3 regions of the Caballeronia sp. SL1002 genome follow, and region 2 is predicted to be linked to each of the others. Evidence: predicted binding sites of a transcription regulator. Region 2 holds the regulator's gene; each other region holds the start of a gene.
The links. The regulator FliA, encoded in region 2, starts transcription of late flagellar genes. The targets are predictions, from matches to a motif close to CTAAAGTTTNNNNNNNNNNNGCCGNTA.
Positions count from the first base shown of each region.

Region 1: the regulator FliA is predicted to act here: its motif matches at 2,994-3,020, upstream of AC3D25_RS17435 (flagellin domain-containing protein).
Region 3: the regulator FliA is predicted to act here: its motif matches at 2,683-2,709, upstream of motA (flagellar motor stator protein MotA).

Region 1 covers NZ_JBYMUW010000002.1:3,226,241-3,236,130, reverse strand. Annotated here, with positions in the region: gene AC3D25_RS17445 (methyltransferase domain-containing protein) at 1-109, opposite strand, end outside; gene fliD (flagellar filament capping protein FliD) at 353-1,783, opposite strand; gene AC3D25_RS17435 (flagellin domain-containing protein) at 1,986-2,804, opposite strand; tRNA gene AC3D25_RS17430 (tRNA-Thr) at 3,584-3,659, shown strand; gene AC3D25_RS17425 (ClpXP protease specificity-enhancing factor) at 3,798-4,298, opposite strand; gene AC3D25_RS17420 (glutathione S-transferase N-terminal domain-containing protein) at 4,370-4,981, opposite strand; gene AC3D25_RS17415 (cytochrome c1) at 5,083-5,838, opposite strand; gene AC3D25_RS17410 (cytochrome b) at 5,859-7,238, opposite strand; gene petA (ubiquinol-cytochrome c reductase iron-sulfur subunit) at 7,239-7,859, opposite strand; gene AC3D25_RS17400 (Nif3-like dinuclear metal center hexameric protein) at 8,074-8,820, opposite strand; gene AC3D25_RS17395 (S1C family serine protease) at 8,841-9,890, shown strand, end outside.
Region 2 covers NZ_JBYMUW010000002.1:2,965,892-2,975,781, reverse strand. Annotated here, with positions in the region: gene flhA (flagellar biosynthesis protein FlhA) at 1-648, shown strand, start outside; gene flhF (flagellar biosynthesis GTPase FlhF) at 956-2,848, shown strand; gene AC3D25_RS16140 (MinD/ParA family ATP-binding protein) at 2,841-3,785, shown strand; gene AC3D25_RS16135 (RNA polymerase sigma factor FliA) at 3,806-4,537, shown strand; gene AC3D25_RS16130 (diguanylate cyclase domain-containing protein) at 4,540-5,076, opposite strand; gene AC3D25_RS16125 (glycosyltransferase family 2 protein) at 5,540-6,493, opposite strand; gene AC3D25_RS16120 (3-oxoacyl-ACP synthase III family protein) at 6,937-7,917, shown strand; gene AC3D25_RS16115 (FkbM family methyltransferase) at 8,086-9,303, opposite strand; gene AC3D25_RS16110 (LbetaH domain-containing protein) at 9,466-9,890, opposite strand, start outside.
Region 3 covers NZ_JBYMUW010000005.1:218,629-228,518, forward strand. Annotated here, with positions in the region: gene AC3D25_RS25470 (Nramp family divalent metal transporter) at 1-593, opposite strand, end outside; gene motB (flagellar motor protein MotB) at 734-1,714, opposite strand; gene motA (flagellar motor stator protein MotA) at 1,730-2,599, opposite strand; gene AC3D25_RS25485 (hypothetical protein) at 2,866-3,852, opposite strand; gene AC3D25_RS25490 (hypothetical protein) at 4,209-4,859, shown strand; gene AC3D25_RS25495 (hypothetical protein) at 5,000-5,272, shown strand; gene AC3D25_RS25500 (hypothetical protein) at 5,373-5,534, opposite strand; gene AC3D25_RS25505 (MFS transporter) at 5,757-7,058, opposite strand; gene AC3D25_RS25510 (response regulator transcription factor) at 7,526-8,254, shown strand; gene AC3D25_RS25515 (branched-chain amino acid ABC transporter substrate-binding protein) at 8,316-9,452, opposite strand; gene AC3D25_RS25520 (dihydrodipicolinate synthase family protein) at 9,538-9,890, opposite strand, start outside.

The DNA of each region.
Region 1 (9,890 bases), 260 kb from region 2:
CGCCGACCAGAATTTCGATATCGCGATAAGTCTGCAGCTGCGCGCTGACGATCGCCCTGCGCAGGTATTGCGGCCTGTACGCCGGAATCAGAATGCTGACGGTAGCCATTGATGCGGATCCTTTTTTGGTCGCTTGTGCGCGGGCGGCAGACGCCGCGGGCGGATTGACAATGGCGTCAAGCTTAACCGCGAGCCGCGCCGCGCAATCCCGCGAACAGACTCGGATTCAGGCGTCATTTCACGCGCCCCGCGCCACCCGGATTTCCCGCACGGCCATGCATCCGGCGTCGCGTGGACGAAAAAAAACCGCGCACGAGGCGCGGTTTCAGGACCAGCTGTCTTGCGGTTTTTACTACTTGTTAAGCGTACCCGCCGAGCCGTCGCCACCGAACAACTGGTTCAGGTAGGTGGTGTTGCTCTGCATCGTCGTCATCAGGTTGTTGAGCGCGGTGAACTGCGCGTTGTACTGGGTCGTGAGAGCGGTCGTGTAGGTCGCGAGCGACGCCGATTGCTTCGTCAGGCTGGCGAGGTCGGCGTTGAGCGCGGCCGTGCGGCTGTCGATCGTGCCGCTCGTCTGCGTGTAAGTGTTCACGAAATTGTTCACCGACGCGGCAATGCCGTTCGTCTTGTTGAACAGGTTCGCAACCGACGACGGGTTGGTCGTGAGCGTGTTCGAAAGCTTGGTGCTGTCCACCTTGATCGTGCCATCGTCCTGCAAGTCGAGACCGATCGACGAGAGGCTGCTGGTCTTGCCGGAAGTCGTCACGCCGCCGCTGATGAGGCTGGCGAGACCGTTCGTGATCGAGTTCAGCATGGCGTCGCCCATGAGCGGGCCGCCCTGGGAACCCGCGGTCGCGGTCGAATCGAATGCCGAAAGCGACGACGCCGTCGTGACGTAGCTGTTGTAGGCGGTCACGAACGAGTTGATCGCCGTCGTGGTCGCGCTGTTGTCGGCGGCGACCGTCATGGTCTGCGTCGAGCCGACAGCGGCGGACGTCAGATTGAGCGTGACGCCGGAGAGAACGCCGGTGACGTTGTTGCTCGCGCTCGTCACGGCCGCGCCGTCGACGGTCAGTTGTGCGTCCTGGCCGGCCGTCACGGTGGTGAAGTTGCCTGCGGTCGCGGTATTCAGCGACGACGACACGCCCGAGTCGCCGCTCATGCTGACCGTGTTCGCCGCGCCGGTCGATTTCGACGTCAGCACGAGGTACGAGCCGTTCGAGCCGGTCACGATCGACGCCGCCACGCCCGGATTGTTCGAGGCGGAATTGATCGCCGAAGCGATACCCGACAGCGTGTTGTTCGAGCTGTCGAGGGTGATATTCATGGAACTGCTGCCGACGCCAACCGTCAGCTGGCCCGTGCCGAATGTGGCCGTGGACGACAGCGCGGGCGTCGAAATCTTGTTGGCCGTGGCGATCTGCGTGACATTGACCGCGTAATTGCCGGCGGTGGCGTTGCCCGTCGAATCGACGGCGGCGGTAATGCCCGTGCCGCTCATGGTGGCCGACACCTGGTTGAAGATCGAGCCGTCGGTCAAACCGGCCATTGCGGTCTGCATCGCGGAAAGCGCCGATTTCACCTTGCCGATCGCCGACAGCGTCGTGTTGTCGGACGTGGTTTTGGCCGTAATCTGCGCCGTTTGTCCCGCCGTTTTCGCGGTGACAAGGCTCGACACGAGCGAGTTCACATCGAGCGTCGATTTGGTTGCGCCAGAAAGGACGGACTGCGCTGCTTGCGCAAGCAAACTGGTTACGTCGGTCGAACTCGATACCGTACTCATGCCGGTGCTCCGTAATCTTGAGAATGGGGTGTTGCGTGGTCGCGCGATACTGCCGCGATCGTTTTGCTTCTCGGACCTGCGCAAAAACCTGCCGGGAAGCGAGCCTCCAGGCAGGTTTTTGCAGCGCCTGCCAGATCCGGCGAACTGGCTGGCAGGCGGGCGTCGCTGTCTAAACGCGCTTCTATGCGTCGAAACCTGCGTATTAGCCCAACAGCTTCAGGACCTGCTGCGGCAGCGAGTTCGCTTGCGACAGAACCGAGATACCTGCTTGCTGCAGAACCTGAGCCTTCGACAGGTTCGCGGTTTCCTGCGCGAAGTCCGCGTCGGTGATCTGCGATTGCGCTGCGCTCGTGTTCGTCGATTGCGTCTGGATGTTGGCGATTGCCGACGTGAACGTGTTTTGCGTTGCGCCCAGCTTTGCTTGGAACGTGCTCACTTGCGACAGTGCTGCGTCGATTGCGGTGATAGCTGCTTGCGCGCCGCTGGTCGTCGAGATGTCCAGGTTGTTGACGTTCAGGCCGGACGAGTCCCACTTCGTCGTGCCGAAGTCAGCCGAGATCGTCTGGTTGGCGCTTGCGCCGACTTGGAAGTCGACCGAACCGAGCGAACCGAGCACTGCCTGGCCGTTGAACGTCGTTTGCGTTTCAACGCGGTCGATTTCCGTCAGACGCGTCGAAACTTCCGTTTGCAGGTTAGCTTGAGCTGCCGAGCCGAGCGAGCCGTCACCCGATTCCACTGCGAGCTGGCGGATACGTTGCAAGTTGTCCACCGTCGACGACAGAGCGCCCGAAGCGGTCTGGATCATCGAGATGCCGTTGTTCGCGTTCGACACACCTTGGTTCAGTGCGTTGATGGCGGAGGTCATCGAGGTCGAGATTGCCAGGCCTGCTGCATCGTCAGCCGCGCTGTTGATGCGCTTGCCCGACGAAAGGCGGTTGATGGCGGACGACAGAGCGTTTTGCGAACCCGACAGGTTCTTCTGGGTCGTCTGCGACAGAATGTTGGTGTTGATGTTAAGCATGTTTATCCTCGTTTGAAGAGCGGCCCAAAGGCTGATTTCGGTTTTCGGCGTCGCACTTTCTTTGGGTTGCGCTAACCGCCTTTCCTGGTTGTCGGCGCGAGAAGCGAGAAACTTTAGGGCTTTGTTTGAATACCCTGGAACTCGCCTTTCACTTTCTCTTGCACTTCGTGCGTTCCCGATAGCCTAATTTACGGCCCCGGAGGGAAGAAACTTTAGGGCTGGCTTCAACTGCCTTTGTAACTCGCCTTTCACTTTCTCTGACACGTAGTACGTTCCCGCCAGCCTGATTGACGGCGCCGTATTCGGGAACTTTAGGGTTCGCGTGAAAGTGTTCGCAAACGTTTGGGCTAACGGGCATCCGTGCGGCCAATGGTGAGCGCGGTGTGCGGTTCGCGCGTCCGAACGCGGTGCGGCCCGCATACTATGAAGCAACCGATTAAAAAATTTAGTCTTTCCAGCGGGTGTGCGGGTAATCGCGAAGGATTAACAATGCGAGTTTCCACTTGCAGGGCAGCTTTAATAAATCTGAAGTCGTGCAAATCCGCCCCGGTCAGCGCAATAATCCCGATTAAACCAGTAATCACGATCCGTGAAAGGGCGCTTTATTATGATTCGCGTGTTTTTGCCTTCGGCGCGCATTCTCGATATTTGCGTTTCCCTGGCACGGGTTCCCAATTCCGATCGGTGCCCGAATCTCAGCGCGCCAGCCGGGCGATCCGTTTGGTGCGCCGCCGCTAGCCGGATCGCTTGCTATCGACTATAATCTGGCCCAGCTTTTCGCCCCCTTAGCTCATTTGGTAGAGCACTTGACTTGTAATCATGAGGTGGTCTGTTCGAATCAGACAGGGGGCACCAGAATCTCGGCGGGCTACGTGATTTTCACGTAGCCCGTTTTCTTTTTGCGCACCGGTTTCGTCCGGACGCCGCAACTTCACCCGCGCAAACGAAAAAGGGCCACGCGAATCGCGTGGCCCTTTTCCTTACAGCGTTACGTCACTTCACGACTTTGAGATGCGAGCGGCCCGGCGCTTTCGATCCATCCTCGCCCGGCTCCGTTTTCGGCGGTTCCACTCGCGCTTCCCCGGCGCTTTCAGCCGGCGTGGAAGCGGCTTCTATCTCCGACGCATCCAGTTCCGACGACCGCGGCGCCTGCGGTGTCGCATCGGATGCGGCGAGTGTCGGCGTTTCGACCGGAAACGCCATGCCCTGCCCGTTTTCGCGCGCGTAAATGGCGAGCACGTTCGCGACCTGAACCTCGATCTTGTGCGACTTGCCGGAAAAACGCGCGCTGAATTCGATCCATTCATTGCCCATCTGCAACTGGCTCGTCGCCTCGAAGCTGATGTTCAACACGATTTCGTCGTTGCGCACGAACTGGCGCGGCACGCGCGTACCGTTATCGACGCGCACGGCGATGTGCGGCGTGAATCCGTTATCCGTGCACCATTCATACAGCGCGCGCAGCAGATACGGTTTGGTGGTGATCTCTTGCATCAACTGTCCTCGATCGAAGCGCGAACGGCGCCATCAAGCGCCGCCGCGTCCGAACCTAGCAAAACTCGACCTTAACGGCGCATGACCTTTTCCGAAGGCGTCAGCGCTTCGATGTAAGCCGGGCGGCTGAAAATGCGCTCGGCGTACTTCATCAGCGGTGCGGCGTTCTTCGACAACTCGATGCCGTAATGATCCAGGCGCCACAAAAGCGGTGCAATGGCGACGTCGAGCATCGAAAACTCTTCGCCCAGCATGTATTTATTCTTCAGGAAAATCGGCGCGAGTTGCGTCAGGCGATCGCGGATCGCATTGCGCGCTTTCTCGTGATTCTTTTCCGCAGCCTTGCCCTTCTCGTTTTCGAGCGTGCCGACGTGAACGAACAATTCCTTCTCGAAGTTGAGCAGGAACAGACGTGCGCGAGCGCGCTGAACCGGATCGGCGGGCATCAGTTGCGGATGCGGAAAACGCTCGTCGATATATTCGTTGATGATGTTGGATTCGTACAGAATCAGGTCGCGTTCGACCAGAATCGGCACTTGTCCATACGGATTCATCACCGCGATGTCTTCCGGCTTGTTGAACAGGTCAACGTCGCGGATTTCGAAATCCATGCCCTTTTCGAACAACACCAGCCGGCAGCGCTGGGAGAAGGGGCAAGTCGTGCCAGAGTACAAAACCATCATGTTTTTAAATTCCCTTCAAAAAACTTAAAGGGCCAGCGCGCGACAAAGCGCCTTGCAAAGAAGGCGCCCGTGCCACGCTGGCCCACACCGATCGCGGCGTGTTACTTAATGTCTTTCCAGTACGACGCGTTGAGGCGCCACGCCAGAAAGCTCAAAATGCCCAGGAACATCAGGACCCAGACACCGAGTTGTTTTCGGGTCTGCTGGGCCGGTTCCGACATCCACGAAAGGTACGAAACCAGATCGGCCATAGCCGAATCATAATCTACTGGCGACATCGACCCCGGCGTAACTTGGGTGTAACCCGCGAAATGTTTTACCTTTTCGCCGGTTTTCTCGTCGGTTTCGGTCTCGAACTTCGCCGCGCGCACGCCCTGAAGCGTCCAGAGCACGTGCGGCATGCCGACATTTTCATATACCCGGTTGTTCCAGCCGGTAGGCCGCGTGTCGTCCTGATAGAAACTGCGCAGATACGTGTACAGCCAATCGCGGCCGCGCGCCCGCGCTTCCACCGACAAATCCGGCGGCGACGCGCCGAACCACGTTTTCGCGTCTTCCGGCCGCATCGCGATGGTCATCGTGCTGCCGATTTTGTCCGACGTGAACAGCAGATTCGCCTGGATTTCCTTCGGATCGAGGCCGAGATCCGTCAGCCGGTTGTACCGCACCAAGTTCGCGCTGTGACAGTTCAGGCAGTAGTTTACAAACAATTGAGCGCCGTGCTGCAAGGACGCGAAATTGTCCGCGATATCGGGCGCGCGATCGAGCGGAACCTCCTCTTCCGCGTACGCCGCCGAACCGCCGAACAGAAATGCCGCCGCACCGATCATCGCGAGAGCCGTGAGCCATTTTTTCATTGTCGTGTCTCCTAGCGCGCTCAGTGGTTGAACCGCACGCGTTCGGGTGGCTGCTTGAAGCGGCCGCGCGGCGTCCAGAAAGGCATCCCGAGGAAGAACGCGAAGTAGATCAGCGCGCAGATTTGCGCGATCAGCGTTCCGGCAGGCGACGGCGGTTTGGTCCCGAGATAACCGAGCAACAGGAACGCGAACACGAAAATGCCGTAGAAAACCTTATGGAACAGCGGTCTGTAGCGAATCGACTTGACCGGACTGCGGTCGAGCCACGGCAGGAAGAACAGCGAGACGACCGCCGTCCCCATCACCACGACGCCCCAGAACTTCGATTCCGTCAGCGCCATGAACACGACCACGACGAGCGCGAGCACCGGCAAACCCAGCCGCCACTTGCCGCGCGCGCGCAGCAAGGCGAGCACGCCGAGCAGCGCGATCACGATCATCAGCACGATCTTGAACGGGTCGGTCGTCGCGCGGAGCATCGCGTAGAACGCCGTGAAATACCAGACCGGCGCAATTTCGGACGGCGTCTGCAGCGCGTTCGCCGGCACGAAATTGTTCGCTTCCAGGAAGTAGCCGCCCATTTCCGGCGCGAAAAACACAATCGCCGCGAAGATGAACAGGAACACGCACACGCCCATGAAATCGTGGACCGAGTAATACGGATGGAACGGGATGCCGTCGAGCGGAATGCCGTTCGCGTCCTTTTTCGCCTTGATCTCGATGCCGTCCGGGTTATTCGATCCCACTTCGTGCAGCGCCACCAGGTGAGCGACCACCAGACCGATCAGCACCAGCGGAATCGCGATCACGTGGAACGCGAAGAACCGGTTCAGCGTGACGTCGGACACCACGTAATCGCCGCGAATCCACAGCGACAAATCCGGTCCGATGAACGGAATGGCCGAAAACAGATTCACGATCACCTGCGCGCCCCAGAACGACATCTGGCCCCACGGCAGCAGGTAGCCGAAGAACGCCTCGGCCATCAGGCACAGGAAAATCGCGCAGCCGAAGATCCACACCAGTTCGCGCGGCTTGCGATACGAGCCGTACAGCAGGCCGCGAAACATGTGCAGATACACGACGACAAAGAACATCGACGCGCCCGTGGAGTGCATGTAGCGGATCAGCCAGCCCCATGGCACCTCGCGCATGATGTATTCGACCGAGGCGAAGGCGAGCGTCGCGTCCGGCTTGTAGTTCATCACGAGGAAAATGCCCGTGACGATCTGGATCACCAGCACGAGCATCGCGAGCGAGCCGAAGAAGTACCAGAAATTGAAGTTTTTCGGTGCGTAGTATTCGGAGACGTGCTGCTTCCAGGTGGAGGTCAACGGAAAGCGCCGGTCGATCCAGCCGACAAACCCGCTTGTCTCCACTTCCTTATCGGTGCTCGCCATTTAAGCGTCTCCCTTTTCGTCGCGGCCGATCACAATTTGCGTCGCGGACGTGAACATGTACGGCGGAATGTCCAGATTCTGCGGTGCGGGCTTGTTCTTGAAGACGCGGCCGGCCATGTCATAGGTCGAGCCGTGGCAGGGGCAGAGGAAGCCGCCCGGCCAGTCATCGGGGAGATTCGGTTGCGCGCCTTCCTGAAAGCGCGGCGTGGGCGTGCAGCCCAGATGCGTGCAGACCGCCACGGCGACGAAAATGTTCTTGTGCTCGGGACGCGAGCGGAATTCGTTGTTGCAGTATGCCGGCAGCGGCATCGTGAATTCTTTCTTCGACTGCGGATCGGCGAGTTCGGGGTCGGCCTTTTTCACATCGGCCATCATTTCGTCGGTGCGGTTTACGATCCACACCGGCTTCCCGCGCCAGGCCACCGTCATCATGTCGCCGGGCTTGAGACTCGTAATATCGACTTCGACCGGCGCGCCCGCCGCCTTGGCTTTCTCCGATGGTGCAAACGAACTAACAAAGGGTACGACAGTGGCTACGCCGCCAAAGCCACCTGCTACGGTCGTCGCAATCAGCCAGGTCCGGCGGCTGCCGTCGACGCGTTTATCTTCTTTGTCTCGCATCACACGCCCCACTTCTGAGTTGGATTTCACCGTCACGTCAGTTCTACCGCCGCTAGTGTGCGCGAATGGAGCCGTCATTTACAAGGCCCGAATAGCAAAAATCACTCGAACCCCTTGATCCTTAAGGGTTTCCCCGCACATTTCTGGCACAACGCCTTAAGTGGTTATTTAAGCAAACGTGCGCCGGAATATCGTTCATTTGCATTGGCAATAATCAAACGGGATTATCTATATCGATAAAAAGATGTTCGATGTCGAAATGTTCCGCGACATGCGAGCCTAACGCCTGGACGCCATATCGTTCGGTCGCGTGATGCCCCGCCGCCACATACGCGACGCCGCTTTCAGCTGCGATATGCGTGGTCTGCTCCGACACCTCGCCGCTCAAATAGACGTCCGCGCCGGCCGCGATGGCTTCGTCGAAGTAACCCTGCGCGCCGCCCGTGCACCACGCGACGCGGCGCAGCACGCGGTCGGGATCGCCAAGCACGAGCGGCTTGCGGCCGAGGTCGTTCTCGACGGTCGCGGTGAAGTGTTCGAGCGAGAGCGGCATCGGCAGCAACGCGGTCCAGCCCATGTCCTGCTCGCCGAACCGGCCATCGGCGATCAACCCCAACCGCGCGCCCAACTGCGCGTTATTGCCGAAGTCGGGATGCGAATCGAGCGGCAGGTGATACGCGAACAAATTGAGGTCGTTGGCGAGCAGCATTCGCAACCGCCGATACTTCCGCCCGGTGATCTGCGGCGCTTCGTTCTTCCAGAAATAGCCGTGATGCACGAGCACGGCGTCCGCGCCCCATTCGACAGCCGCTTCGAGAAATGCCAGCGACGCGGTCACGCCGGTCGCGATTTTCTGAACACGGCGCGAGCCTTCAACCTGCAAGCCGTTCGGGCAATAGTCCTTGAAGCGGCCGATTTCCAGCAGATTGTTCAGATACAATTCGAGTTCGATCCGATCCATGAATTCCTCTATTCCATCAAATGCTTAGACGCTTCTGGCTGTTTTTTGCCCAAGCGGTGACCGTGCTTTTGGCGCTGATGTTCATCGTCGCGACCTTAAAACCGCAGTGGCTCCAACGCCAGGGACAGTTCGGCAAGCAGCTCGCCGAGCCGATCGTTGCGTTGCAGGAAGTCGCGCCCAGCATCGGTTCCCGGCCCGCCCAGTCGTCGTATGCGGACGGCGCCCAGAAGGCCATGCCCGCGGTCGTCAACGTGTTCTCCAGCAAGGACGGCTCGCTGCCGCCCGACCCGCGCGCCAAAGACCCGCTGTTCCGCTATTTCTTCGGCGATAAAAACAAGCGCAAGAGCGACGAGCCGCCCGCGTCGAATCTCGGCTCGGGGGTCATCGTCAGCTCGGAAGGTTACATTCTAACGAACCAGCACGTCGTCGACGGTGCGGATCAGATCGAAGTCGCGCTCGCCGACGGCCGCACGTCGAGCGCGAAAGTGATCGGCGTCGATCCCGAAACGGACCTCGCCGTGCTGAAAATCAACATGACGAACCTGCCGACTATCACCCTCGGGCGCATGGACCAGACGCGCGTCGGCGATGTCGTGCTCGCGATCGGCAATCCGTTCGGCGTCGGCCAGACGGTCACGATGGGGATCGTCAGCGCGCTCGGACGCAATCACCTCGGCATCAACACGTTCGAAAACTTCATCCAGACCGACGCGGCGATCAACCCCGGCAACTCGGGCGGCGCGCTGGTCGACGTGAACGGCAACCTGCTCGGCATCAACACGGCCATTTATTCGCGCAGCGGCGGCTCGCTCGGCATCGGCTTCGCCATTCCCGTGTCCACGGCGCGCAGCGTGCTCGAAAGCATCATCACGACGGGCACGGTGACGCGCGGCTGGATCGGCGTGGAGCCGCAGGACGTGACGCCGGAAATTGCCGAATCGTTCGGGCTGGATCAGAAGTCGGGTGCGATCGTCGCGGGCGTGCTGCAAGGCGGGCCGGCCGACAAAGCAGGCATCAAGCCGGGCGATATTCTCATCAGCATCAACGACGAAACCATCACCGACACCACG
Region 2 (9,890 bases):
TATACGGTCGTGGACGCGAGCACGGTGGTCGCGACGCACTTGAATCACCTCGTCGTCACGCACGCAGCCGAACTGCTCGGCCGTCAGGAAGTGCAGGCGCTGCTCGACCGGATCGGCAAGGACACGCCGTCGCTCACCGACGACCTCGTGCCGAAGGTGCTGGCGCTCACGACGCTGCAGAAGGTTTTGCAGAATCTGCTGGACGAAGGCGTGCCGATCCGCGATATGCGCACGATTCTCGACGCGTTGCAGGAACACGGCCCGAAGGTATCCGATGCTCACGAACTGACCGCCGCGGTGCGCCTGGCACTTGGCCGCGCGATCACGCAGCAGTGGTTCCCGGGCAGCGGCGACTTGCAGGTGATGGGTCTCGATCCGACGCTCGAACGCGTGCTGTCGCAGGCACTGTCGACCGGCCCGAATCCGGGTCTCGAACCGGGCCTCGCGCAGACGCTCTTGAATTCGACGCAAAACGCGATCATGCGCCAGCAGAATCTCGGCTTGCCGCCCGTCCTGCTCGTGCAGCACGCGTTGCGCGCCATGCTCGCGCGCTTCCTGCGCCGCAGCCTGCCGCAGCTGAAGGTGATCTCGTATGCGGAAGTGCCGGATACGCGCAATATCAAGGTGGTGAATCAGATCGGCGGTTGAGCGCGGATTTGAATGCACACAAAGCTGCACACGGAACCGGGCCTGATGGCCCGGTTTTGTTTTATAGGGAAGGCAGGCGAAGCGTTGCGGCACGGGCTATCGAAGTTTCATCCCGACTGATCCAGCGCGTTTATCCGCAGCCCCGCGCCGCCCCATCCCCCGAATTGCCCTCAATTCCCGGCCTTTATCCCCCGATGGTCCCGAGGCGACTTTCGCAATAATGATCTCAATGGGAAACGGTCAAGGACAAAGCGTCCAGGTTGACCGTCCGCAAGATCAGAGTTGTCAAACCTCATCGGGGGCATGCTTGAACATTCGTAAATTTATTGGCGCCACTAGCCGCGACGCTCTCCGTCTCGTTCGCGAAGCGCTTGGCCCCGATGCGGTCGTCCTGTCCAACCGGACGCTCGAAGACGGCACGGTCGAAATCGTCGGCGTCGCCGACAGCGATCTCGCCGCCGCGCATTCCGGCCCCGCCGCCGCGCCTGCCGCCGCGCCCGCTTCCCGGCCCGCCGCCGCGCCATCGCCGTTCGGTTCGAACCCCGGCCGCGCCGTGCTCAAGCCGCAATCGCTCACGGCCCTGCCGACGAAAGCCGCGCCTGCGCCGGCTGCTCCCGTCGCGAATCCCGGCATGAATCCTTACGCAAGCGGCGACGTGTTCTCGTCGGTGTTCGGCGCGACGTCGGATGAATCCGACGAACACGGCGACGACAGCGACGACCACGCACCGATCGCTTCGTCCATTACCGACGAATCGCCGCGCACGATGGCCGAATCGAACCCGTGGCTGATCGAACATGCTCGCCGCGTCGCGCAGTCGGCGGCGCTCGCATCGTCGGCACCGGCGACGCGTTCGCTCACGCCGTCCGTTGCGATCGCGAAGGGTCTGGGCGTGCCGGTCGAAAAGACCGCTGCCGCGCCGGCTCAGCGTCCGATGCCGATGGCGATGCCCATGCCGATGCCCGCTTCGATGCACGCTTCGATGCACGCCCCGGCGCACGCACCGATGGACGCAGCGCCGCTGAAAGTGGAAACGCCTGACTGGGCGCGCGAAGCCGCGCAACTCGCCGCACGCCGCGCCGCGCTGAAATCGGCGCAGGCCGCAGCGCACTCCGGCAACCCGCAAGCCGCCGCGTCGATGCAGGAAGGCGCATTCGCCGGTCTGCCCGCCAGCGCCGCGCAAGCCGTGACGGACGCGATCCGCTCGCGCATGGAACAAGTCGTGAACGACACCGTGATGAACGAGTTGTCGTCGATGCGCGGCATGATGGAAGAACACTTCGCGGGCCTCTTGTGGGGCGACCGCCAGCGCCGCAGCCCGAACAACGCCGCGCTCACCAAGCGCCTGTTCGCCGCCGGATTCTCGGCGCAGCTCGTGCGCATGGTGATCGACAACATGCCGGAGATGGAAACCGCTGAATCGGCGATGGAATGGGTTCAGCAAGTGCTCGAAACCAATCTGCCGGTGATGGACAGCGAAGAAGCGATGATGGAACGCGGCGGCGTGTTCGCGCTGATGGGCCCGACGGGCGTCGGCAAGACGACGACCACCGCGAAGCTCGCCGCGCGCTGCGTGATGCGCTTCGGCGCGAGCAAGGTCGCCTTGCTTACCACCGACAGCTACCGGATCGGCGCGCATGAACAATTGCGCATCTTCGGCAAGATTCTCGGCGTTTCGGTCCACGCGGTGAAAGACGCGGCCGACCTGCAACTCGCGCTGTCCGAATTGCGCAACAAGCACATCGTGCTGATCGATACGATCGGCATGAGCCAGCGCGACCGCATGGTGTCCGACCACATTTCGATGCTGTGCGGCGCGGGTCTGCCGGTGCAGCGCCTCTTGCTGCTGAACGCGACGAGCCACGGCGACACGCTGAACGAAGTCGTGCAGGCCTATCAGAGCGCGCCGGACCAGCCGCCGCTCGCGGGCTGCATCCTGACCAAACTCGACGAAGCGACCAATCTGGGCGGCGTGATCGATACGGTGATCCGCTACAAGCTGCCGGTGCATTACGTATCGACGGGTCAGAAGGTGCCGGAAAACCTGTACGTCGCCACCAAGCGGTTCCTGATCAAGAGCGCATTCTGCATTCCGCGCGACGGCTCGCCGTTCGTGCCGCAAGACGAAGAAGTACCCGCATTGCTGTCCGCGCTGTCCGCGCGCGCCGCCACCGAACTCCATGAGGTCCACTTTGGATAAGCTCGTACTCGACCAGGCGGAGGGCCTGCGAAGGCTGCTCACGCATAGCGGGTCGCGTGTGGTGGCAGTGGCGGGCGGGCCAGCGGGAATAGGCTGCACGTCGACTGTCGTGAACCTCGCCGCCGCGCTCGCGCAGCAAGGCAAGGACGTGCTGGTGATCGACGAACGGCAGAATTCAGGCTCGATCGCGTCGCTGGTGGGTTTGAAGGACACGGGCGCGCTGGCTGCCGTGATGGCGGGCAAGCGCTTTTTACAGGACGCCGTGACGCGCACCGAACTCGGTTTTTCGCTGATCGCCGCAGCCCGCGACGAACGCGTGAGCCACGATGCCGCGCGCAGCCGCGTGCTGCTCGACGGTCCCGCCGACATCGTGCTGATCGACACGCAACTGGATCGCAACGGCGCGTTGTCGTCGCTCGCGGCTCAGGCGCAGGACTTCTTGATCGTCACGCGGGTGGCCGCGGCCGCGATCACCGAAGCCTACGCTTGCATGAAGCGCCTGCACTACGCGCACGCCATCGCACAGTTTCGCGTGCTGGTGAACCACGTTCAGAACGCGGCCGACGCATCGGTCGCCTTCGATAACCTCGCGGGCGTCGCGAGCCGGTATCTGGCGGTGTCGCTGAGCCAGGCCGGATATGTCGCCGAAGATGCCCGTGTGGCACGGGCGCGCGAACTTGGACGGTGCGCGGTCGACGCGTTCCCGGCCACCGCCGCCGCCCGCGATTACCGCTATATCGCAGCAGAACTGCAGTATTGGCCGATGCGTCCCGCGAAAGCGGCGCGCGGTCTGGACCTCACGGCCGAGCCGATGAGTGAAGTTGACATGACGGGCACGCGTGCCGGGACATCCGCGGAATTAGCCGCGAAATTTGCCCCGACACACCGCGCCGAGACCGCCTCCGCCTTTGCCATGAGCAGCGCGGTTTCGGTGTGATACAGGAACAGGGGATTACGATGTACAACGCCCAAGGAAAACTCTCTCAAGCCGACGTGCTGACGCGCTATGCGCCGCTCGTGCGACGGCTCGGCCTGCAGCTCGTCGCTAAAATGCCGGCGAGCGTCGATCTCGACGACCTGATTCAGGCCGGCATGATCGGCCTTCTTGATGCGGCTGGCCGCTACAAGGAAGATCAGGGCGCTCAGTTCGAAACCTACGCGAGCCAGCGAATCCGCGGCGCGATGCTGGACGAACTGCGCGCGAACGACTGGCTGCCGCGCAGCATGCGCAAGACCTCGCGCGAGGTGGAATCGGCGGTTCACAAGGTTGAACAGAACCTTGGCCGGTCGGCGAGCGAGACGGAAATCGCCGAGCACATGCAAATGCCGCTCGACGAATACCAGACCATGCTGCAGGACTTGCACGGCAGCCAGTTGATCTATTACGAAGACTTCGACCGCTCCGCCGACGACGAGCCGTTCCTCGACCGCTATTGCGTCGACCGTTCGGATCCGCTCTCCGCGCTGCTCGACGACAGCCTGCGCTCGGCGCTGATCGAAGCCATCGACAAGCTGCCGGAACGCGAAAAGCTGCTGATGAGCCTGTACTACGAACGCGGCCTGAACCTGCGCGAAATCGGCGCGGTGATGGAAGTGAGCGAATCGCGGGTTTGCCAGTTGCACAGCCAGGCCGTCGCGCGGCTTCGCGCGAAACTGCGCGAACAGGCGTGGTCGGGCGTCGCAGCGTAACTTCAGCGGTTTGCCGGACCCGCGTCCGGTTCGAAGCCGCGCCGCACGGCGGATTCCGTGCGGTTACGGCCGGACGTTTTAGTTTTAACGCGGTGCATCGCGCGGTTGGCGGCGCGCATTGGCGCGGCGATATCCTGTAACGGCGCGTACGCGCCATCCGGCACCGCGTGATCCTGCACCGTCAGAGGCGTCGCCAGCACGCCGTGGATATCGTCCGCGCTCGCCTGCACGTCGTTCTGCCTGGCCACGTCGCGCGCCACGACAAGTTCGTTGCCACCGTACCGCTCTTGCGCACGCGTCGCGCCGGCAGGTCCGCGAAGGCTTGCAGCAGCACGTCTGCCGGCCGCATGGCCGCAGGTGTCGGTCACGTCCTTGAAACCATCGAGGTCGATCAGCCGCAGCGCCGTCGCGCTCAGTGCCGTTTGCGTTGTTGTCGTCGGCCGCGCGGCCGATGGAATGCTCCAGCGCAAGACGGTTCGGCAGCCGCTCAGCGGATCCGTCCCCGCCTGCCGCGCCAGATTCCGGGTCGCCGTTCCCATACACGGCCTACGCCGAGCGCAGCGGGCTGATTCGCCATTCACCGCGGCTCGAAAGTCGCGATCGCCGTGGCGCGGCATGGACGAGCAGCACGCCACTCGCGAATGCGAGGCGACGCGTCGCCTGCTTTTTTTCAGCGTCGCGAGTCAGCGAATGCCCGAACACGGTCTCGATGGCTAGCCCTCCGAGCCTGCTTTAAAACCCCCCACGAAATCTCCGCCGATATGGCGCGCGTAGTTCTGCCTGCGCCCGACGTGGGCGCGATAAAACCGATATTCCGAGCCTGAGCGCGCAGATACCGAACGATCGCGAGTTTTTGGGATGAGGTGAAACGTGAGGCGCGACCGGTGCTATTGCACGGATCGGCTCCGGGAGGCGCGGCGGCATCGAATGCGTGCCACCGCAAGGGCCAAGGAAGGGAAAGCGTTGCGCCCGGGCACGCGGGCGCGAAAGAAATTGCTGGCGTTACACTGCGGCCAGACGGCGTCCCATCATCGTGCCGACGTTCGCGACGTCGGCGCGGAATTGCGGCGAATCGAAGAGGTCCGCCGTCGGCTGCGCGGTCAATTCCTGCAAGTTGTTCAGCAAGGGAACCAGTTCCGCGATGCCAAGCGTCTCGATTCCGTGCCCGTACACCTTCTTCAGGTGCCCGGCGGCTTTTACCAGCCCGTCGACCGAGAACTGGCCCGCCGACGCTTCGCCGCGCACCATCACTTCCCACTCGTAGTAGCCGGCCGCGATGATCGGACTCGATCCGCTCGACGTCTGCGCCGCGTGCTTGCGAAAGCAGCTCATGTAGCCGCCCACCAGAACCAGCGGAGCCTGCGCGGCGAGATTCATGTACATCGCGACATCGTTCAGGAAAGTCACGTTCCACGCGCGATACGCCATGAGCGACGAGAAATCGACGCGATCGCGGACCATCATCACGTTGCTCGGCTCGCCGATGAAATTGTTCGCACCGGCGATCATGTTCTGCACGAGAAACTTGCGATCGATCAGCGCCGTCTCGCCCGTGGCGATCAGTGAAGGCGGCACATGGACGATGTTGTCGCCGCCGTCGATAAACACCCGCTCGTGAAACGCCATGACCGATTCCGGATGCTGCCCGAGCGCGCCGATCAGCACCTCGACCGACTGCGGCATCAGCAGATCGTCGTCGTAAAGCCACTTGACGTACTGTCCGCTCGCTCGCTCCCAAAGCCGCCGCGAATTGGCCCGGCCGTCACGAAAGCCGTGGTGAAAGTACTGCACGCGCGGATCGTCGATACCTTCGACGATGTCGCGCAGCACACCCTCGGTCGTGTCGTCCCCGACCAGGATTTCGATATCGGCGAAGCTCTGCTCCTGGGCGCTCGCGATCGCCTTGCGCAGATAATCCGGTTTGTACGCGGGAATGAGAATGCTGACCGTCGCCATATGAAATAAACCCTGAAGAAATAAGTCTGCGCGCCTGACATCCCGGCGAGTCGCACTCGACGTAAGAACGGATGCTGCGCACTTTTGCCAGCTCACAGCATATCGGTTAGCCCTGCAACCTATCCCGCGAACAAGCCTGCGTTCTCCTGCCAATTCACCCCTATGCGCGCGCACGGGCCGATATCCATTCGTCGGAAATAGCCGGTTTTAGGGCGGTTGATTGGTCGATCGGGCGCGCTCGGCGAACGCTACCCTTCAGGTTGTGTTGCCGGTGTGCCGCATGCGGACATCCGCTATCCTGCTTCCATGGACCGTTTCGTCGCGGTCGTTCCAGCAGGGACAGGCGAATCGCCCGGCTGCGTTGTAAAGCACGTCTATTCGATTCGGGGCGCGGTCTCGCCATCACGGATCGGCTGGCCGTCCGCCCACTCAAGCGGTTCAAGATGACAAACTTACTGACGACGCCCGATATCTATCTCAATGCCATTGTTGCGGTTCCCGGCGACGTCGTCGAACAAAACGATGCGGCGACGCTCGGGATTCCAGCCGGAAACTACGAGCGGATCGTCAGGAAAATCGGCGTGCATCGCCGGCCGGTCGCGGCTCCCGGCCAATACACGAGCGACCTGGCCTACTCCGCCGCGCGCGCGTTGATCGCGCAACGCCCCGAGACGCTGGTCGGCGCGCTGGTCGTCTGTACTCAGACGCCGGACCATTTGATTCCCGGCGTTTCGTCGCGGCTTCACGGCCTGCTCGCGCTGCCCGCCGATTGCTTCGTGCTCGATATCAACCAGGGCTGCTCGGGATTCGTGCTGGGCGCGCAGACGGTCGTCGCGCTGCAGAAGGCTTTTCCCACGGAAAAGAGCGCGCTCCTGATCAACGCCGATACCTACTCGCGCCTGCTCCGGCCCGACGACCTCACCACGCGCGTGCTGTTCGGCGACGCGGCGGCGGCATCGGAATTCTCCACGCGGCCCGAGGGCTTGCGCTTCATGTACTGCCGCAGTTTTGCCGACGGCTCGGGCTACGATTCGTTCGTCGCGCGCGGGTCGGCGCTGCGGCCGAGCGACGACACGCCCGGCATCTATATGGACGGCACCGCGATCTTCAATTTCGCCATCGGCGCCGTGCCCGGGGCCGTTCGCCAGGCGCTCGATGACAACGGGCTCCAGGCGAGCCAGATCAGAAAATTCATTTTTCATCAGGCCAACAGCTTCGTCACGCGCCAGCTCACCCACAAGCTGGGCCTGAGCGCCGAGCAGGTTCCCGAGAACTGCGCGGACATGGGCAACACGGTCTCGGCCTCGATCCCCATCCTGCTGTCGGAACAGATTCCTCAACTCGTGCGCGGCGACCTCGTCATGGCGGTCGGCTTCGGCGTCGGCTTGTCGTGGGGCGTCGCGCTCTTCGAGTACGTCGGATAAGCGTCGGATAAGCGTCGGATTACCGTCGGTTCTGCAAAAACACCAACGCTCACCGGCGATGAATGTCGCCGGTGAGCGTTGGTGTTTCCGAACGCGGCATTCGCGCAGCGTTGGAGTCCGCCGCCGCGCCACGCTCATCGCGCGGCGCGGCGGCAGGTAGTCGGGAAATCAGTAGAAGTACAGGCAGGTGTCCCAACGGTCCGGCGTGTGGTGCCGCAGTCCCACGCGGTAATCCGGGTTCAACGACAGCACGTAGTCGCTCAGGTCGAGCAAATCCGTCGACCGGTGATAGGCCGAAATCGCCAGCTTGGGCTTGTGATTCTTGATGGCGTTTCGCGCGCCCTTGAGCGCGGAAAGCTCCGAGCCTTCGATGTCCATCTTGATGAACGTGGGTGCGTCGTCGATGATCTGGTCGATCGGGCGCACGTCGATCAGATCCGCGCTGACATAAGACGAGTCGGCGGGCTTGACGAAGCCTCCATGACCGCCTTCGTGATTGAACGGCACGCGCGTTTCGCTTTCGCCCACGCCGCACGGAACCAGCGAGATCCGCGATCGTAGCGGCGTACCGTCGAACCCTCGCAAGACACCTTGAAGCGTCTTGATGTTGATGCGGTCGGGTTCGATCATCCACGAGCGCTTGAAATCGCCCCTGGTCGTGCCGACCAGCCCTTGCAGCGACTCGCCGATCGACGCGCCGCAATCCACCATCTTTTCCTGGTTGCTGAATTCGAGCAGGCCGGAGCGGAAATACAAGGTGGAATAGGGCCGCTCGACTTGATGGTAATGCTCGGGATCGCACGTCAGGTGGAAATTAAGCACGGCATGCAGCGTTTCCACCGAAAAGGAATCGCCCATCCGGCGCGCCAGTTCCTGATATTTCGACACGCTGCGGGCAATGGAAGGACCCCAGTCGTCGACCCGGAAGTCGACCTGGCCTTGCAGGCCGAACGCGCGCACGGCCTGCTCGAAGTTCACATGGGCAATACCTTGCGCGCGGCAGATCTGGTCGAAGAACCGCTTCGGACCGTCGTAGCGGCACGTGTTGATCGCCACGATGTCGCGGTCATGCTTGAACCACTCGATCAGCTTGTCCGTCGAGATGATCGGCACTTCGTAGTACAGCTCACCTTTGTGGCAACGAAAATCGTCGACAGCGCCGATCACGTCGCAATTCGACGTTTTCGCGGTCAACAGGTGCGAGCCGAAACCGCGCGTACCCAGGATGACGACTTTGGTTGCCTTGCCGTGCTTCGCGACAATGTCGCGGACGTCCTGGGGAATGCCGAACAGCGGATCCGCGGCGAGGCTTTCCGACGCAGCCAGGAAAGTTTCCGCTGCCGCCTGCGGATCGAACGTACCGCCTGTTTTGAAGTTTTCAAGCATGATCGAGTTCTTCGCTTATTCAGTGTTTGTAGGGGTAAAAGTTCAACGCTTAAGCGTCGAGTCCGTTTTTTTGTCTTGTCGCTGCAAACGCATGCTGCTGATAAAACTGATGACCGGTTTCGTGCCCGCTTGCGCGAGACGCTCTTGCGGATGAAGGCCCGGTCAGGCCCCGTAGACGAAAATGGGTTCGTCGTAGCGTGTATCGAAAACCGTCCGGCTCGGCAGGTCCTTGTCGTAACGGCGCGGCCACCCCAGTTCGCAATTGCGCCCGACCTTGATTCCCGACGCGACCAGCGCACCCATCCGAAGCGTGCTGTGTGCACCGATGTCCGCGCCGTCTCCAACCACCACGCCCATTTCGAGCCAGCACGATGCGCGCAAATGAGCGCCGTTGCCGAGCCGCGCGCCCGCGTTCACGACGGCGTTGTAATCCACGCGTACCTTGGTTCCCATGCACACGCCGGCGCCAATGAAGGCATTGGGACCGATGACGGCGTCCTTCGCCACCACCGCGCTCGGGCTGACGAACGGTTCGAGCTTGAATCCGCGCGCCATGGCCGCCTGCATCAATTCCATCCGCTTGAAGT
Region 3 (9,890 bases), on a different contig from region 2:
ACGGCCGGCCAGTGCGGCTTGACGAGCGCGAGCTCGATCACGTAACCCAGCCCGATGGTCGCGATCAGGCCGAGCATGATGGCTTCGAGGTCGCGGAAGTTCTTGCCCTTCAGCCCGAGCACGATCAGCGTGTCGAACGCGGTGAAAATCACGCCCCACATCAGCGAGCAGCCGAACAGAAGGTGGAACGCGAGCGCGCCGCCGAGCACCTCGGCCAAATCGCACGCGATGATCGATATTTCGGCCAGGATCCACTGCGCGCGGGCGACGGGTTTCGAGTAACGCTCGCTCGACAGTTGCGCGAGATCGCGGCCCGTGACGATACCGAGCCGCATGCTCAATGACTGCAGCGCCATCGCCGCGAGGCTCGACAGCACGACCACGAACAGCAGGTTGTAGCCGTAGCGCGACCCGGCCTCGATATCGGTCGCCCAGTTGCCGGGGTCCATGTAGCCGATCGACACGAGCAGGCCGGGGCCGGCGAATTGCGCAATCTTTTTCCAGAACGGCGCGCCGGCGGGCACGTCGACGGTGCCTTTGACTTCGGACGGACAGAACGGCGCGGTGGCGGTGGTCGGCAGCTTGAAGGACAACGGGCGGTTTCCTTGAGTCGGCGAAAATCGGGTGGTGCAGCATTATTGTCGAAAATCGCATTTTTTAAAGCGTTCGCGCGCGCCAATAAAAAACGCCGCCTCGAATCGAGGCGGCGTTTGCACAAGTAAAGGCTGGGCGACTACTTGACCACGTGCGGCAGCGTCGATCCGGCCGCAGCCGCAGTCACCGCCGAGACGGCGCTGGCGGGCAATGCGTCGTCGGCTGTCGTCCGGCCGCCGTCCTTGAAGAACGCCATTTCCGCGGCCTTGTTGAGCACGAGAATACTGATCCGGCGGTTGGTCGGTTCGTCGGCGACGTCCTTGTTGAGCGGCAGCACGTCGGACAGACCGCGCACCTGCAGCACCTTGGTTTCGTTCATGCCGCCCGCGACCAGCGCGCGGCGCGCGGCGTTCGCGCGCTCGCTCGACAATTCCCAGTTCGAGTAGCCGGCCTGGCCGCCCGAGTAGGGCACGGCGTCGGTGTGTCCGGCAATCGACACCCGGTTATCGACGTCGTTCAGCGACGCGCCGATCTGCGTCAGGATGGTCGTGACATAGCTTTCGAGGCGCGAGCTGCCGGAGGCGAACATCGGCCGCTTCAGCGAATCGACGATCTCGATGCGCAGTCCTTCGCTCGTGATCGCGATACGGATCTGGTCCTTGAACGCGCGCAGCGCCGGCGTATTTTCGATCAGCGCGGTGAGCTTCTGCTTGAGCTGCTGGAGCCGCTGCAAATCTTCCGCCGCCACCGCCGCGCGGGCCGCGACCGGCGTGACTTGCGGACGCGCGTTGGTTTCCATAGGCTGCTGGGTGGACATGTCGCGCCCGCCGCCGTTGATGACGCTGGAGCGCGCCGCGCCGCTGCCTTCCGTGCCGCCGAAGACCGAGGCGAGCGGGGTGTTGAAGTAATCCTCGATACCCTGCTTGTCGAATTTCGACGTCGATCCGAGCAGCCACATCAGCAGGAAGAAGGCCATCATCGCCGTGACGAAGTCGGCGTAGGCGATCTTCCATGCGCCGCCGTGATGGCCGCCATGGCCGCCGCCCTTCTTCTTGCGGCGCACGATGACGGTCGGTGCGAGTACCGATTGCAGCGGGTCGCGTGAAGGTCTTTCAGCCATGTTCGCAGCCTCGTGTTAAGCGGATTTCGGCGACTTCGTGGCGCGCACGGCGTCGTCGAGTTCCTTGAAGCTCGGGCGGTCCGCGGTGAACAGCACCTTGCGGCCGAACTCCACGGCGATGGTCGGCGCGTAGCCGTTCATCGACGCGAGCAGGACGGATTTCACGCACTGGAACGGCTTGGATTCGGCCTGGCCCTTGGCGTTGAGCAAATCGGCGAGCGGCCCGAAGAAGCCATAAGCCAGCAAAATGCCGAGGAACGTACCAACCAGCGCACCGGCGATCATCTCGCCGAGCACGGCGGGCGGCGCGCCGACCGAGCCCATCGTGTGAACCACGCCCATCACCGCGGCGACGATACCGAACGCCGGCAGGCCATCGGCCATTTTCTGGATCGCGTTGGCCGCAACCGTGCTTTCCGCGTGGTGCGTTTCCAGTTCCTCGTCCATCAGGTCCTGGACTTCCATCGCGTTCACGTTGCCGCTCGACATCATGCGCAGATAATCGACGATGAAATCCAGCAGGTGGTGATCCTTCAGCACGTGTTCGTATTTCTGAAACAGCGGGCTGTTTTCCGGCGCGTCGACATCCGCTTCGAGCGCCATCATGCCTTCCTTGCGCGCTTTCTGAAGCAGCTCGTACAGCAGCGCGATCAGTTCCACGTACACGGCTTTCGTGTACGCGGTGCCCTTGAAAGCGGTCGGCAAGGCCGCCAGCGTTTTCTTGAGCGTAGCGGGCGGATTCGAAACCACGAATGCGCCGACGGCCGCGCCGAAAATACACAGCAATTCAAAAGGCTGCACGAGCGCGGCCAGGTGCCCGCCCACGCCCATGAAACTTCCGATCACCGAGCCGATGACCAATATCCAACCGATAGCGACAAACATGTTTTCTCCGCGAGAGTCCCTAAATTCGCCGCCGTGCCACGCCGCAATTGGGTTCATGGCACGTGCGAAGTCGTCTAAGACCTTAACGGCAGACAGGCGATGACATTTAGGGTGCGGGGCAGGATTCTTTACGGAGCGCTATTGCTGCGCGCGTAATTTTTGCGGTCTTGCGGGCGTTTTTAGCAAAAAAGCCGCCGATCGAACGCGCGCTGCGTTCGGTCGACGGATTAATCAGACTATTGTTTAGGTCAACCGCGCAAAGGCGTTCAGCCGCCGACGATCGAGTCGAATTCGCTCGCATCCACCGTGTAGGAACCGGTCGCGCTGCCCGATTTCGCGGTCAGCGCGAAGGTGGTTGCGTTGATGGCGGTGACGGTTTCCGTCGCATCGACCGTGGTCAGTTCCACGGTGCCCGCGCTGATATCGCCGTTGGCGAGCGTGACGGGCGTGGGCGTCGTCACGTCGAACGCCATGACCACGTCGCTCGCGCGGATCGTGACATTGGCGACGGCCGCGAGCGTCTCGGACGCCGGATTCGCGCTCGCGGTACGCACGAACGACAGCCCGGCGATCGAAATCGTGCCGGTGATCGAGCCGTTCGAACTGGATTGCGTGCGGTCGATCGCAACCGTCGGCGCGCTGGCAGTGGTGATCGTGAGACCGGTCGCGACACTGTGCGCGACCGTGTAGGTCAGCGCGCCGTTCATCGTGGTCGTGCCGCCGGTGGTCGTCGCCTTGAGATTGGTGAGTGTTTCGGTCGCCGTGTAGGACCAGTCGGCCGTATCGTCGCCGATCGTGCCGGTCACTGCCTGAATCTGCACGCTAACGACGCCATCCACCGACGCGTCGCCCGAAATGGCCGGCACGTTCACCTGGCCCTTGCACGCCGCGAATGTCACCGTGCCGCTTTCGCCCGCCCGCAGGCCGGCCGTGGTCGCGTTCTGCGCCAGCACGTTCGCCGTGCCGCCCGCCGCGCACGCCACCGTGCTCGCGGCGGTGCCGGTGAGCGCGGCCGCGACGAAGGAATCGCCGATCGAGGTGAAGACCGTCGCGACGCCCGGTCCCGCCAGCACGCCAAACGCAGCCGCGTACTTCGCGACGTGCGCGCTTTGCACCGACGACGACAGCTTGAGCTGATTGTTCACCGGGCTGTCGCTCGCCGATCCGCCGCCGCACGCCGCAAGGGCGAACGCGCAGAGAAGACCCGCCGAGGCGGCCACGGCCATGCGCCGCGATCCAGAATACACACCCATAACTGCTCCAGTCGAAATTCGCGCCGCGCGCTGCACGGCTAATAAGGCACGGCGTCGCGCCGCATGACGAACGGCGCCGCACGTTCATGCGCGGTCCGTTTCGATGCCGCGATTATGGAGGGCCGGATGCGCGGCAATCGGTGGAATAACCGGGATAAACCAGCTCTATTCAGTGGACACTGCGCGCAAACGTTTAACCGGAATAATCGACCGCGGAGCCTTGACCGGCAAGGTGTTCCAAATTCTTGCGCGGACCGAATTAGACCGTGTTCGCGGTCCTGTTCGCGCATTTGAAGTGAAGGGTTAATCCGTAAAGTTGCGTCACCGGGAAAGCCGGCAACAACGGAGAAAGTGCGGTGAAGAAAGTCTGGAGCGCGGCCGCGGCCGCAACGTTCGCGATGTCGGCCGGGGCCGCTCACGGGCAGGAAGTGTATGTTCACGGCGGCACGCTGGGTCTGGGGATCGGCGGCGCGATGGGGTTGACGTCGTGGGCCGGCGTCCACGCGGAAGTGGAGGGGTTGGGCTTCTCGCATGCCGTACACGTCGACGAAAACCGCTACGACGGCCATTTGAGCCTGAAGCAAGGCGGGCTTTATCTCGATTTGTTCCCGTTTTCCGGCAGCGCGTTTCGCGTGACCGGCGGCGCGCTCATCAACGACGACGAATTGACCGCGCATTCGACGCCGAACGCGCAGGGCAATTACAAGATCGGCGACGACTACGTGCCGGCCGTCGGCGCGGCGCCGTCCGCGAAGGCGACGCTGCCGACCGTGATGCCGTATCTCGGCATCGGTTACGGTCACAAGCCGCAATCGAAGGGTTTCGGCTTCACGTTCGATCTGGGCGTCGCGTATGGCAAGCCGCGCGTCTCGTACAACGTTCCGGCGATCTATTCGAGCTTTACGTCGCAGGCGAATATCGACGAGCAGGAACGCAAGATCACCGAGAGCGTCGAGCGTTACAAGTGGTATCCGGTCGTGCAGCTTGGCGTGACGTATCGCTTTTAACGTGGGCGGGACGCCGCCGCGCGGACGCGAAACTTACAAAAGTTGAACCTCCCGCGCGAGTGAGACTCAATGAAATGAGGCAGGCGCGGCATTTGCGGCACGCATGCCTCGACTCACTCACACGAAAGGCGGACCCAACGATGATCCAGACATTCGAGCAGACCATCGGCGGCCAGCCGATGAAGTTTTGCGCCAGTATCGCGGAAGGCGGCGGACCGCAGCGCGTCATCATCAGCCGGGCGGATTCGGCGGAGTCGCTCGTCATCATCGACGCGGAAGGCATCATCGGCGCGATCAAGGCGGAAGTGGAAGCGCCGGAAAGTTTTGTCGCCGATGCCGTCCGGCTCGCGCAGCAAAAGGCGTTGATCGAACGCGCGCTCGAAACAGGCGAAGTGCAGACGGCCAGTTTGTAACGGCCGGCGCTGCCGCGCCGGTTGCCGTTTCAGAACGAAGAATGCCCGCCCGGCGAGATCGCCGGGCGGGCATTCTTGCTTGTTGCGTGGCCGTTGCGCGCTACAGACGCGGTGCGCCGTTTTTCGGATCGGCGGGAACGAGCGGCGTCGCGGAATCGGGGCCGTCGGGAAGATCGGGATCGTCGGGATTGGGCGGCGCGTCCGGGTCCCGGAGTTCGTCGGGATCGGGATCGGGATCGAGCGGGTCGACAGGCGTCGACATGGCGTTTCTCCTGAAGCGGCCTGCGGGCCGCGCGTTGCACCGGCGTGCGCTAAATCAGCTCGCAACCGGCGTTCCCGGCGCGGGCGTACGGCGTTGCGACTTTTGCGACGTTTGTGGCGTTTGCTGTAGCGTTTGTCGCTTTCGTGGCTCGCACGCGCGGCGGCGCACAAAAAAGCCGATCCGGATATGTCCGGACCGGCTTTCTTTTTTGGCTTGGAGGCTTCAGCGCGGCGCGGGCGCGTCCTTGATGAACAGCGTCGTCACCGCGCCGATCACGCACAGCGCGCCGACGTAGAGCGCGGGCGCCATCGGGTTCGATTTCATCATCAGTGAGACGACGATCGGCGTGAGGCCGCCGAACAGCGCGTATGCGACGTTGTACGAAAACGAGATGCCCGAAAAGCGCACGACCGCCGGGAACGCCTTGACCATCACGAACGGAATCGCGCCGATCACCCCGACCGTGAAGCCGGTGAAGGCGTAGAGCGGCAGCAGCACGGACGGATCGACGGCCAGTTGCTGGAACAGCGCGTAATAGGAAACGCCGAGCGCGACGCAACCGATGAAAATCGTCTTGCCCGCGCCGATCCGGCCCGCAACCGCGCCGGCCGTCACGCAGCCGATGGTGAGGCAGAGCGTCGCGAGACAGTTGGCGATCAGCGCGGTGGCGGGCGCGAAATTGAATTGCTTTTGCAGCAGCGTCGGCGTCATGAGAATCACGACGACGATCGCGGCGGACAGCATCCATGTAAGCAGCATCGAAATGACGACAGCGCGCCGGTGATCGCGCAGCACGGCTTTCAGCGGAATCTCGGCGGCGAGCGACTTGCGTTTCTGCAACTCGGCGAACACGGGCGTTTCATGCAGCCAGCGCCGCAGATACACCGAAAAGAGGCCGAACACGCCGCCGAGCAGGAACGGAATGCGCCACGCGAATTCCGTGACTTCGGCCGCCGCGAAATTCTTGTTGATCGTCGCTGCGACCAGCGAGCCGAGCAGGATGCCGGCGGTGAGACCCGCTGTCAGCGTGCCGCACGCATAGCCGACATGCCGGCTCGGGACGTGTTCCGAGACGAAGACCCAGGCGCCCGGCACTTCGCCGCCCACCGCCGCGCCCTGCATCACGCGGAACAGGAGCAGCAGGACGGGCGCGAACAGGCCGATCGACGCATAGGTGGGCAAAAGTCCCATCAGTAGCGTCGGCACGGACATCAGCAGCACGCTCAGCGTGAACATGCGTTTGCGGCCGAGCAGGTCGCCGAAGTGCGCCATGACGATTCCGCCGAGCGGCCGCGCGAGATATCCCGCCGCGAAGATGCCGAAGGTCTGCAACTGGCGCAGCCAGTCGGGAACGCTCGGCGGAAAGAACAACTGGCCGATCACGGGCGCGAAGAACACGAAGATGATGAAGTCGTAGAACTCGAGTGCGCCGCCGAGCGCGGCGAGCGACAGGGTCTTGTAATCGCTGCCGGTCAGACGGCGGGCGACGGCTGGCGTGGCGCCGCCGATTGGGGTTGCTTGCATCGGTGAAAAGAGTCGGTAGAGGAAAAAAGCCACGCGCGGTGCGTAGAACTAGGCATGGGCCCGACTGCGGAATCGCGATGCGCCGGATAAGCGCCTGGATGAAGCTCGAACTCCGCGGCCGCGTGCGCGACGGGGAAGTCGCGGTGCGGCGAGCGTCCACGCGAGTCTCGATAAAAACGCCGCGCAGAGGGAACTTTCTGCCAAAACGCGCGATTTTACAGGATGAAAGAAGAACCTCATCGACCCGGCGCGCCATTTCGAGACGGAATGACGCCGTTACGCGACAGCGCTGTCCCTCGCGACCCTTATTTTCGGCGAGAACATTCAGAGTTCTCTGATGGGACAACGCCCGGCGCTTGTCCAAAATCGCGCGCTTATCCCGTTCTCGTAACAATTTGCGAGATCGCACGGCGGCGCTTCCGGTGACACGGCGGTCCGCCTCGTCTCCCGCCAACTGGATCGACATCATGCGCGTCGCCGTTCTACAAACTGATTCCGCTCACCGCTTGCTTCTTGGCGATATCGTCAAGCGCCTCGGTCATACTCCCTTGCTTTTCGGCGACGGCCTCGTCATGTCCAAGGCGCTGTCGCGCTCGACGGTCGACATGCTGATCCTCGATTGGCAGACAACGGGCCTTTCCGGCCTCGATCTGCTGAAGTCCGTGCGTTCGAGCGTGGGCGAGCGCGTCCCCGTGATGTTCGTGTCGCCCGAGAACGTGGAGCACAACATCGTGCGCGCGCTTACCGCTGGCGCCGACGATTACGTTCCGTATCCGGTGCGTCCGGGCGAAGTCGGCGCGCGTATCGAAGCGTTGCTGCGCCGCGCTTATCCGGCGACGGCGGCGGGCGGTTTCGAGGTCGGCCCGTATCGTTTCAATTCGCGTCAGCAAACCGTGAGCGTGCGCGGACGCGCGGTGCAACTGAGCGGCACGCAATTCCGGCTCGCTGTGCTGTTCTTCTCGAATGTCGGCCGCGTGCTGTCTCGCGATCACATCTTCGCGATGGTCTGGGGCCGCGAATTCCGCGAAACCACGCGCACGATCGATAGTCATGTGTCGCGCTTGCGGCTCGCGCTCGAAATCGAGCCGGTCAACGATTTCCGCCTGCAGCCTGTCTATAAGAGCGGCTATCGGCTGCTGCACCTGTACGGCGAAGCCGGTGGTGCGATGGATGCGGCGGAAGGGATCGCCGCCTGAAAGCAGTAAAAAAGCCGTCGCGAGACGGCTTTTTTGTATCTACGGTCAAGAAAAACGCGCCTTATTTGCCCGCGATCGTATCGACGGGCGCGAAGTTGCCTTGCGTCACTTTATAGATGGTCACCGGCGCATCCTTCAGATCGCCCTTTGGGTCGTACTGGATCCGCGCGGCGGTCACGCCCCTGATATCCGTCTTCTGCAGATACGAAATGTAAGCTTTCGGATCGGTCGAATTCGCCTGCTTCATCGCGCTGAGCAGCGCCATCGTGCCGTCATAAGCATATGGCGAGTACGTGACGACATCCTGATTGAAGCGCTTCTTGTAACGCGATTCGAACCCGGCGTAACCTGGCATTTTCGTATTCGGCAGCCCGCCCATATAGACGATCGCGCCTTCCGCCGCCGCGCCGCCCACTTTCAGAAACGTCGGCGATTTCGACATTTCGCCCGTGATGAACGTCGCGTTCATGCCCAGTTGACGCAGCTTCTTGATCATCGGCGAGGATTGCGCGTCGCCGCCGCCGTAGAACACGGCGTCCGGTTTCAGCGCTTTCAGCGAGGTCAGGATCGCGGCGAAATCGAGCGCCTTGTCGTTCGTGAAATCGCGCTTGAGCACCGTGCCGCCCGCGGCTTTCACCGCGTCGGCGAATTCGTCGGCGACGCCCTGACCGTAGGCCGTGCGGTCGTCGATGATCGCGATCCGCTGCAGTTTCAAATTCTTCACGGCATAGGTGCCGATAATCGCGCCCGCTTGCGCGTCGCTCGTCAGCAGCCGATATGTGGTCTTGTAGCCGCGCGCCGTGTACTGCGGCGAGGTCGCCATCGAAACTTGCGGCAGATTGGCGCGCTCGTACAAATCCGACGCCGGAATGCTCGTCCCCGAATTGAAATGGCCGACCACGCCATGCACGCCATCGTCGATCAACCGTTGCGCGACCGTCGTGCCGGTGCGCGGATCGGCCTGATCGTCTTCCGACGTGAGTTCGAACTGCACCGGCTTGCCGCCGATCACCGGCTGCGTCGCGTTGAAATCGTCGATGGCGAGCTGCGCGCCTTTCTGCATGTCCGCGCCGTAGTTGGACTGCGGGCCGGTCAGCGGCGCGGCGAAACCGATTTTCACGGTATCCGCGGCGCTGGCGCTCGCGCCAACCACGGCCGTGCTCAAAGCAATTGCGATCTGCAAACTCTGGCGCTTCACCTTCACCTCCCCATGTGGGCCGCGCCGCCGGTGGCTCCGGCGGTTATCGGCAGGACTCGTGACTCGAACTCGGGTTTTGTTGTGATTAAACTTGCGGCAGCGTGGGACGCGTTTCGAGCGAGCGGCGAATCAGCGCTTCGACCTGCTGGCGCTCTTCGCCGACAAGCGGCAGACGCGGCGGGCGGACCGGCTCGGTGCCGAGACCGACCATCGTTTCGGCGAGCTTGATGTTTTGCACGAGCTTGTGCGAGACGTCGAGTGCGAGCAGCGGCGCGAACCAGCGGTAAATCGCGCGCGCTTCTTCGATGCGCCCGGCTTGCAGCAGCTTGTAAATCGCGACGGTTTCCTTCGGGAATGCGCAGACGAGACCCGCCACCCAGCCATGCGCGCCCATCAGGATCGCTTCCATCGCGAGGTTGTCGACGCCGCAGAAGATCG